Regions from separate parts of the Pseudoalteromonas sp. BZK2 genome, predicted to be linked through region 1. Evidence: predicted binding sites of a transcription regulator. Region 1 holds the regulator's gene; the other holds the start of a gene.
The links. The regulator MetJ, encoded in region 1, represses methionine synthesis genes. The targets are predictions, from matches to a motif close to TAGACGTCTAGACGTCTA.
Positions count from the first base shown of each region.

Region 2: the regulator MetJ is predicted to act here: its motif matches at 1,772-1,789, upstream of metK (methionine adenosyltransferase).

Region 1 covers NZ_JACSOG010000006.1:103,142-108,291, reverse strand. The annotation lists gene BIZ38_RS05355 (malic enzyme-like NAD(P)-binding protein) at 98-1,339, shown strand; gene metJ (met regulon transcriptional regulator MetJ) at 1,440-1,760, opposite strand; gene metB (cystathionine gamma-synthase) at 1,985-3,244, shown strand; gene metL (bifunctional aspartate kinase/homoserine dehydrogenase II) at 3,249-5,150, shown strand, end outside.
Region 2 covers NZ_JACSOG010000007.1:145,540-150,689, reverse strand. The annotation lists gene tkt (transketolase) at 1-1,624, opposite strand, end outside; gene metK (methionine adenosyltransferase) at 1,891-3,042, shown strand; gene BIZ38_RS06205 (START domain-containing protein) at 3,084-3,695, opposite strand; gene BIZ38_RS06200 (CYTH and CHAD domain-containing protein) at 3,733-5,150, opposite strand, start outside.

The DNA of each region.
Region 1 (5,150 bases):
GATAGACCTGATAATACTTGGAATTTTTATACATTACAGGTATCGTACTGATGCAAGCTCTCTCACTTTTTAACTTTTTGCAGGATACTATCGCGTTATGTCAGATTTTCGTGAACAAGCATTACATTACCACGCTCACCCCGTTCCAGGTAAAATTAGTGTTGAACTAACCAAGCCAGCCGAAACGGTTAACGATCTCGCTTTAGCTTATAGCCCAGGTGTGGCTGAACCAGTCCGTGAAATTGCTGCTGATCCAGCAAACGCCTATAAATACACAGGCAAAGGCAACATGGTTGCAGTTATTTCAAACGGTACCGCAATTTTAGGTTTAGGTAACTTAGGTCCGCTTGCATCAAAACCTGTAATGGAAGGTAAAGCCTTACTATTCAAACGTTTTGCTGGCCTTGACTCAATTGATATTGAAGTTAAACACCGCACAACAGAAGATTTCATTAATACGGTTGCTAACATCGCTGATACGTTTGGTGGTATCAACCTAGAAGATATTAAAGCACCAGAATGTTTTGAAATCGAAAAAGCGCTTATCGAGCGCTGTGATATTCCCGTTTTCCACGATGACCAACATGGTACCGCTATTGTTACAGCTGCTGGTATGCTTAACGCCCTTGAAGTGCAAGGCAAAGATATCGAAGATGCTATCATCGTATGCTTAGGTGCTGGTGCTGCTGCTGTTGCTTGTATGGAGCTTTTAATTAAGTGTGGTGCACTGCGTGAACACATTTATATGCTTGACCGTAAAGGTGTGATCCATACACGTCGTGATGACTTAAACGAGTATAAGCAATTATTTGCTAACAATACCGATAAGCGTACATTACAAGATGTTATTGCTGATGCCGACGTATTCGTTGGTGTATCAGGTCCTAATCTGTTAACTGCAGATGATCTTAAGCTGATGGCAGACAAGCCAGTCGTGTTTGCATGCTCAAACCCAGATCCTGAGATTGCTCCAGAAGTTGCACACAGCGCGCGTAACGATTTAATTATGGCAACGGGTCGTTCAGATTTCCCTAACCAAGTAAATAACGTGCTTTGTTTCCCATTCATTTTCCGTGGCGCGTTAGATGTTCGTGCAACGGCAATTAATGATGAAATGAAAATTGCTGCAGTTCATGCTATTCGTGGCATCGCGAAAGAGCCTGTACCAAGTGAAGTATTAAAAGCGGCTGGCGTTGAGTCACTTGAGTTTGGTGCCGAGTACATCATTCCTAAGCCCATGGATCCGCGTTTATTACCACGTATTGCACGTGCTGTTGCTGAAGCGGCAGTAGAGTCGGGTGTGGCGCAAATCGATATGCCAGAAGATTACATGCGTTAAACTAAATTAGCCTTAGGTATAACGCTCAATAAAAAAACTCAGCCTAGGCTGAGTTTTTTTATATCTGCGATTATCGGCGGTGATCCGATGGCCGAAATACTTATTCTGAATCAAGCACTGGGATATCTAATCCCATTTCTTGCATAATTCTTTTAACTTCTTCAGGTACCTTTTCAGGGTTGTCTTTACGTAGGTCGTCATCATTTGGTAATGGTTGACCTGTAAAAGCATGTAAGAAAGCTTCACACAATAACTCACTGTTCGTCGCATGACGCAGGTTATTGATCTGGCGGCGTGTACGCTCGTCAGTTAATACTTTTAATACGTTAAGTGGGATTGATACGGTAATCTTTTTTACTTGTTCTGATTTTTTACCGTGTTCTGCATATGGGTGAATGTATTCACCGTTCCATTTAGCCATAAGTTGTTTCGTTGCCTCGGTTGTCAGTGATTTACGCCTTATTCACAGCGCAAGATGCGGAAATTCTATCTCTTTAAAAAAGATAGTCAAATACTAGTTATTTAGCCATCTAGTGGTGTAAATGTATAAACTTCTATGTGTAAGCGATAAATGCTTTGACTTCTCATATTTGATCATCTAACCTTTTAGACGTCTAAACATCCAATTAAAGAATAGGTGATGAAATGAGCGAAAAAAATAAAGCGACGATTGCTGTTCGTCACGGCATTGAAGCCGATAAACATCATGGTGCGGTTGTGCCTCCTTTATACTTATCAACCACCTATTCGTTTGCTGATTTTGATACTAAGCGCCAGTATGACTATGGTCGCAGCGGTAATCCAAATCGCGATATCTTAGCTGAAACCTTAGCTGAGCTTGAAGGTGGTGCTAAAGGTATTATCACTGCAACAGGTATGTCTGCTGTGCATTTAGCAACTCAGCTGTTAAACAGTGACGACACGTTAGTGATCCCACATGACTGTTATGGCGGTAGTTATCGTTTATTCACCTCGCTTGAAAAGCGTGGCCTGTTAAAACTAAAAGTTTTGGATTTAACTAAATCTGAAAACCTCCAAGAAATTTTAGCGATTAAACCTAAGTTGATTTGGATTGAAACGCCAAGTAACCCAATCTTGCGTTTAACAGATATTAAAGCAATCACTAGTATTGCTAAGCAGTGTGGTGCTTTGGTTGCGGCTGATAACACCTTCTTATCACCCGCATTACAAAACCCAATTGAGTTTGGTGTTGATATTGTTGTGCACTCAACTACTAAATACATCAATGGTCACTCTGATGTAGTGGGCGGTGCAGTGATTGCTGCAACGCAAGAGCTAGGCGACGAGCTTGCTTGGTGGGCGAATAATATCGGTATTACTGGTGCACCATTTGACAGCTACTTAACGCTTCGTGGTTTACGTACTTTAAATGTACGCCTAAAGCAGCACCAAGAAAATGCCTTTGCCATTGCTGAGTATTTAGAAAGCTCTCCTTATGTGAGCCAAGTTTATTACCCTGGCCTTGCTTCTCACCCACAACATGAGCTTGCTAAAGCACAGCAACGCGGTTTTGGTGGCATGGTGAGCTTTGATATTAAAGGCGACATCAACGATGCTGCTGCGTTTTTAACAAGCCTTAAAGACTTTAGCCTTGCTGAGTCGTTAGGTGGGGTAGAAAGTTTGATTTGTCACCCTGCAACAATGACCCACGCAGGCATGGAGCCTAAAGCACGTCTTGAAGCTGGTGTGGGCGATACCTTGATCCGTATTTCTGTAGGCATTGAAGACGTAAAAGATCTCATTGCTGATTTAGACCGTGTTTTCAATTTAGTTAAGCCAGGTCAAGGACTGCAAGTTACAAAAGCTGAAGCTAAGCAAGCACAGCAAGATACACAACAAAACGCGTCATTTAAGTTAACGCCAGCACATACGGCATTGTGGTAGAAAAATGGTAAATATTGTTCATAAATTTGGTGGCTCAAGCTTAAGCTCGGCAGATCGTTATCATGCGGTAGCGAACATCGTTCTTGCTAATACTGAGCAGGGCGATTGCGTCGTTGTGTCGGCATCGGGTAAAACAACCGATACCCTGGTAAAGCTTTGGCAAAGTTACCAGCAGCAAGATAGCCAAGCTGTTAGCGATATTCTATTGCTTATTGATAACAATCAACGTGCGCTTATTGAGCAGCTACTTATAGGGCAGAATAAACAACAGGCGTTGGCACAGTTAAAAGATGAACTTGCTGTACTAAATGAATTAATTAGTCAGCAGCAGTTACTTGAAGCCCCTTTACTTGCTCATGGTGAAGTGTGGTCGGCGCGGTTATTGGCTGCTTATCTAAATCAGTTAGGTGTCGATTCGCAAGATGTTGATGCAAGACAGCTATTTACTCTAAATGGTGGCCAGCTTTTACATCAAAAAAACCAACAGCAATGCAGTGATGCGATTAGCAGAACACATATCAACGTAGTAACGGGTTTTATAGCTGCAGATTGCCAAGGTAATACGGTGACATTAGGCCGTAATGGCAGTGATTACAGTGCCACTTTGTTAGCGAGTTATACTTTTGCCAAGCAAGTGTCTATCTGGACAGATACACAAGGGGTATTTAGTACTGACCCTCGTAAAGTTAAAAATGCGGTTAAGTACGCCAAAGTATGCCGCGAGCAAGCTAACTTATTAGCGCGTTTAGGTAACCCAGTATTGCATGCAAAAACCTTGTCGCCGTTAAAAGACTCAGAAATTAAATTAATGGTAAGAAGTAGCTTTGATTGTGATGCAACGCCAACCGAGGTAGTAAAAGAAGGTTATAGTAAAGCAAAACGTTTTATTACGACCTTAGATAACATCGATTTATTACGGGTTGATAAACTAAGCAGTGGTGAAGTCGGTGAGCTTAGTCAGTTAATTCAACACAGCCTGCATCACTTTACTAAAGAGGGCGATACTTACTTATTAGTGCCAGGTCAAAGCACTCACCAAGTTGTCAGCCACTTAGCGGGCCGTGCAAATATTGTCGAGTCAAATTTAAGTGGTTGTGCAGTAGTTGCCCCAACAGCTGATGTATCTGCGCTAACAGAGCAAGCCACAGCGCTTTTAAAAGAGCAAAGTATTCATCCTCGTTTTGTACAACAAGACGATAACTATGTGTTGATCTTAAACGATCAGGCAATTGATAGTGATGTTTTAACTCTTCTACATGACAAGCTGGTAAACAAAGGTCAAGAGTTGGCCATTATCGTTGCTGGACTTGGTAATGTAGGCGAAGTGTTCTTATCGCAACTACAAGCTCAGTTTGCGCGTTTATCTGCTCAGTACAAAGTAAAAGTAGTTGCTCTTTTACGCTCTAAACAAATGCTTTTTAGTGCCAGTGGTTTAAATACCGAAACATGGCAAGAGCAGTGGCATAATGAAGCGCAAAGCTACGACAAAGCTGAATTATTAGCACGTATCAATGAACTAGATTATGAGCACAAAGTGGTGATTGATATCACTGCCAGTGAGGCGTTCAGTCAGTTATACCCTGACTTTGTTGAACTTAACTGTCATTTGATCAGTGCAAACAAATATGCGGGCACTGCAGAAAATAGCTGGTATCAAAACCTACGCACTAATTTGGCTGAGCGAAATCTGTTATGGCGTTATAACACCAGTGTGGGTGCAGGTTTACCGATTAACTTTGCTTTAGCTGATTTGCAAAATAGCGGAGACAGCATTAACCGCATTGAAGGGGTATTCTCGGGTACTTTATCTTGGTTATGTAGCAGTTATGATGGCAGTGTGCCGTTTTCAGATTTAGTGTTTCAAGCTCAGCAAATGGGCTATACAGAGCCAGATCCTCGTGAAGAT
Region 2 (5,150 bases), on a different contig from region 1:
AACCACCTTTTTTCACATCGGCTAACTGCTGTGCAGTACGCGTTTGTTGCTCTAGGCCTTGGCGAGTGAAAATCAGTGACGTTGGGCCGTCTTTACGCTCAATAGCTTGTTGCCATGCAATCGCAGACTCAACTTGGTCACATGGGCGCCAGTTCACTAGATTAGGCGTTAATCGCATGCTTGCGATTTGCTCTACCGGTTGGTGCGTTGGACCATCTTCACCTAAACCAATCGAATCATGCGTGTAAACGAAGATGCTTGGCTGCTTCATTAATGCGGCCATACGTACTGCGTTACGTGCGTATTCCATGAACATTAAGAATGTAGCACCGTAAGGAATAAAGCCTTTATGTAATGCAATACCATTCATAATCGCTGACATACCAAATTCACGTACACCGTAGAAAATGTAGTTACCGCTAGCATCGTTAGCTTCTAGGCCTTTTGAGCCGTCCCAAAGTGTTAAGTTAGAACCCGCAAGGTCAGCAGAGCCACCCATGAATTCTGGTAGTAACGGACCAAACGCGTTTAATGCATTTTGTGATGCTTTACGTGTTGCTGGGTTTGCTGGGTTTGCTTGTAGCTCTTCGATGTAAGCTTGTGACTTTTCAGCCCAATCAGCTGGTAACTCACCATTTGTACGGCGTTTAAATTCAGCAGCAAGTTCAGGGTGTGCACTTTCATAAGCTGCAAACTTTTCGTCCCAGCTTGCTTCTAGTTGCTTACCTTTTTCTTTGCCATCCCACTCGCTGTAGATATCAGCTGGGATTTCAAATGCATCGCCAGTCCAACCTAGGAATTCACGAGATGCTTTAATTTCGTCTTCACCTAGTGGTGCACCGTGACAATCATGGCTGCCTGATTTGTTAGGTGAACCGTAACCAATCACTGTTTTACAACAAATTAATGATGGCTTATCAGTGATGCTACGCGCTTCTTCGATAGCGGCGCGAATTGCATCAGGGTTATGACCATCAACATCGCTTACTACGTGCCAGCCGTATGCTTTGAAGCGCGCTGGTGTGTCATCGCTGAACCAACCTTCTACTTCACCATCAATTGAGATGCCGTTGTCATCCCAAAACGCAACTAGTTTACCTAGGCCTAATGTACCGGCTAATGAACAGGCTTCGTGTGAAATACCTTCCATTAAACAGCCATCGCCCATGAATGCATACGTGAAGTGATCAACAATATCGTGGCCTTCACGGTTAAACTGTGCAGCTAGCGCTTTTTCGGCAATTGCCATGCCCACTGCATTTGTGATCCCTTGACCTAATGGACCCGTAGTAGTCTCAATACCTGGTGCATATCCATACTCTGGGTGACCTGGTGTTTTTGAGTGCATTTGACGGAAGTTTTTAATTTCCTCTAGTGGTAAGTCATAGCCACTTAAGTGCAGTAGAGAATAGATCAGCATTGAACCGTGGCCGTTAGAAAGAATAAATCGATCTCGGTCTGCCCACTCTGGATTCGTTGGATTGTGCTTTAGATAATCGCGCCATAGTACTTCTGCGATATCTGCCATGCCCATAGGGGCGCCAGGGTGACCAGATTTGGCCTGTTGTACTGCGTCCATTGATAAGACGCGAATAGCATTTGCAAGTTCTTTGCGTGATGGCATGAATTCTCCTACCTTTATGTATTTGCGCTGGTTGTTTATGAAGCCCCATTCTTACTTATTGTAAGGGTACAGTGCAATTAAAAATCCGCATTAAATGCACCAATTATGGGCGTTTGTTAAGAACAATACGTTATTAGTAATTTTAAATAGACGTCTAGGCGTAAAATTACTATGCAAACATATTTGTTTTAGATAAAATACGCCCCTTAATTTTTTAGCGCTATTACCGACGTTTGTGAAGCGCAATATTTGTGAGCAGAAATACAATGGCAAAACATTTATTTACTTCTGAATCTGTTTCTGAAGGTCATCCGGATAAAATCGCGGACCAAATCTCTGACGCGGTTCTAGATGCTATCCTTGAGCAAGATTCTCATGCCCGTGTTGCATGTGAGACTTACGTTAAAACCGGTATGGTGATGGTTGGTGGTGAAATCACAACTAGCGCTTGGGTTGATATCGAAGAAATCACACGTAAAACAGTACGTGAAATCGGTTACACGCACTCAGACATGGGTTTCGATGCTGACTCTTGTGCAATCCTAAACACTATCGGTAAACAATCTCCAGACATCAACCAAGGTGTTGACCGTGCTCGCCCTGAAGAGCAAGGCGCTGGTGACCAAGGTCTAATGTTCGGTTACGCATGTAATGAAACTGACGTTTTAATGCCTGCGCCAATCACTTATTCGCACCGTCTTGTTCAGCGCCAAGCTGAAGTTCGTAAAAGCGGTGAGCTTAACTGGTTACGCCCAGATGCAAAATCTCAAGTAACGTTTGCATACGAAAATGGCAAGCCAGTTGGTATTGATGCAGTTGTTCTTTCAACTCAACACTGTGATTCAATCTCACAAAACGACTTAGTTGAAGCGGTAATGGAAACTATCATTAAGCCAGTTCTTCCAGCTGAGCTTATCTCTAGCGCAACTAAGTTCTTCATTAACCCAACTGGCCGTTTCGTAATCGGTGGCCCAATGGGTGATTGTGGTCTTACAGGTCGTAAAATCATCGTTGATACATACGGTGGTATGGCTCGTCACGGTGGTGGTGCTTTCTCAGGTAAAGATCCATCAAAAGTTGACCGTTCAGCTGCATATGCTGCTCGTTACGTTGCTAAAAACGTGGTTGCTGCAGGCCTTGCTGACAAATGTGAGCTACAAGTTTCTTACGCTATCGGTGTTGCAGAGCCAACATCTATCAGCATCGAGACATTTGGAACAGGTAAATTAGAAGAAGCGCGTCTAATCGAATTAGTACGTGAGCACTTCGACCTACGTCCTTACGGCTTAATCCAAATGCTTGATCTTGAGCGTCCTATCTATCAACCGACTGCGGCATACGGTCACTTCGGTCGTGATGAGTTCCCTTGGGAGCGTACAGACAAAGCAGACGCACTTCGCGCAGCTGCTGGCCTGTAATAGGTTAGATAAAATGAAAAAAGCGCCTTTTGGCGCTTTTTTTATGAACACGAACCTAACTGACTTATTAAGTTATCTCGCGAGAACTGATTATTGGTTAATTGCTCTGTCAGTGCTTGTAGCGTTTTATAAACGCTCTTTAGCGATACCTTATTGCTCAACCAATGCGGGATTGAGCCACCCGGATCAGCATAGGCCTGATGGCTTACCAATAAATTACTTTGCTGCTCTTCTAAACGCCAATAAGCCCTGAGCTCTTTAATACGCACAACCCCAGAGACTTCTGCTTTAGCGTATGGCTGACTGATAATTTTTAGCTCTGTTTTATGTTCACCTAAGGCATGATAACAAGAGTAACTCACCAAATCGCGATCTAACACCGGCCAAGGCGAATTAAAGTGAGTGTAAACAAGGGTTTCTGAGGGGCTTAAGCGCTCCATTAAAGTCACGCTTTTAACATTTTCGAGCCAATTGGGCGCGTTGTCGGTATCACTTAACAGCGCCATAAAGTCACTGGCCTTAGCATTTTTTACCAGCACAGAAGCATTAATTTCTATAATGCCAGTTTCGTGCTTTTTATAGCTAACCTTTATATCGTCTTGCTGTTTGTAGGTTTGCCATTCAATAGGGTTAGCCACTGCCGAGAGACTCAAACATGCTAACCCTATCCATAGGCACAAGCGCATTTATTTAAAACCAATAAGGGTCTGTATTAAATGACGCGTGGCGACTTTGCTCCATTGCACTGACCAAAAACTCTGACTTTTGATCAAGCCATGATTGAATTTTTGTTAGCTCTAAGTCGTCTTGCCCTGCACATAACTGCTTTAAGTACTCAAGGGTGCTTAACTCATAAATACCATGAGAGATATCAACCCACGGCATACGAAACTCGTTTCGATCTTCTTTATCGAACAAAGCGCCTAAGCAGTTGCCGCTGAGTAATGAGTTTTCAAGGCGGGTGCGCAGTGCCAAATAGTCTTTATCTGTAAACACTTGCTGCTCAGGAATAAGTTCGTGCATATCGTGCCAATCTTTAGCAAATAAACGCTTAGCAATATCGGCAACAGGTTTTTCAGCAGCTTGAAACTCAGTTTGCCCCCATGACTTACGCCATTGTTTTTCAATCAACCATGTTGTTAATTGTAATAATAAGCGATTGTATCGGGTGCTATGGAAAAGTTTTTCGATATCTTCAATGCTTGGCTGCAACTCTTTTAAGTCATTAATAACTTGAGTGAGCTCAGGCGCACTGTTGATTTTTTTGTAGTACGCGTGGCGCTTAGATGTGTAGGTTTTTAGCTGAATAGCATTTTCAACCCATGCTAATTCGCTTAATAACCACTTTAATTCTGTACGTAATGAGTCGGTATCGTCTTTACTAACAATATCGTCAAACAGCCAAAATGTATGGCGAATTAAACGAATACCGTCGGTGACACGCTTAAGGGTTTTTAAGCTTGGTTTTATGAAGTAGCAGGCTTCATGTTTTTGTACAAAGCGAATCGCGTAGTTAATACTTTCTACTAAGGCTTGTTCTTGGGTTGCACCACGTTTTAGTGGTACAAAACCAATTGATTTACTTGCTTTTAATGGTTTGTCATCTGCAAGACGATAACCTCGAGCAGCTTTAGAATAAAGCCCTAAGCGAACATGGCTTTCACTTACCAGTTTATCTGCCAAAGCAAACAACTCATTGCGACTACCTTCAATCAGTTCGATTTCAAGTTCAGAGATTGGCTCAACTTGGCCCGATGCCGCCACTTCACCTTTATCTAATACCACTTCAATTTTTGCGCCATTTTCGGTTTCGAGTAACCAAGTACGGCGTATAAAGTTAGTGCTAAAAATTGGGTATAGGTTTTCTGCGATGGCAGGCACTTGCATACCATGCGGCCAAATAGAAGCATCAAATGCAAGTAAATCAGGGCGGTTACCTGACAGTGGCAAATTGTATTCAGGGCGCTGATGTAAGCCACCAACCACTTCGCCAGCAAGCTTGATGGTTTGCTCACACTCACCATCACAACAGCGAGTACGAAGGCCAATATCTAAAGCACGTAATTCTCGGCTTGGCGTATCGTAATAAGCATTTTGTAAGTTGCGTG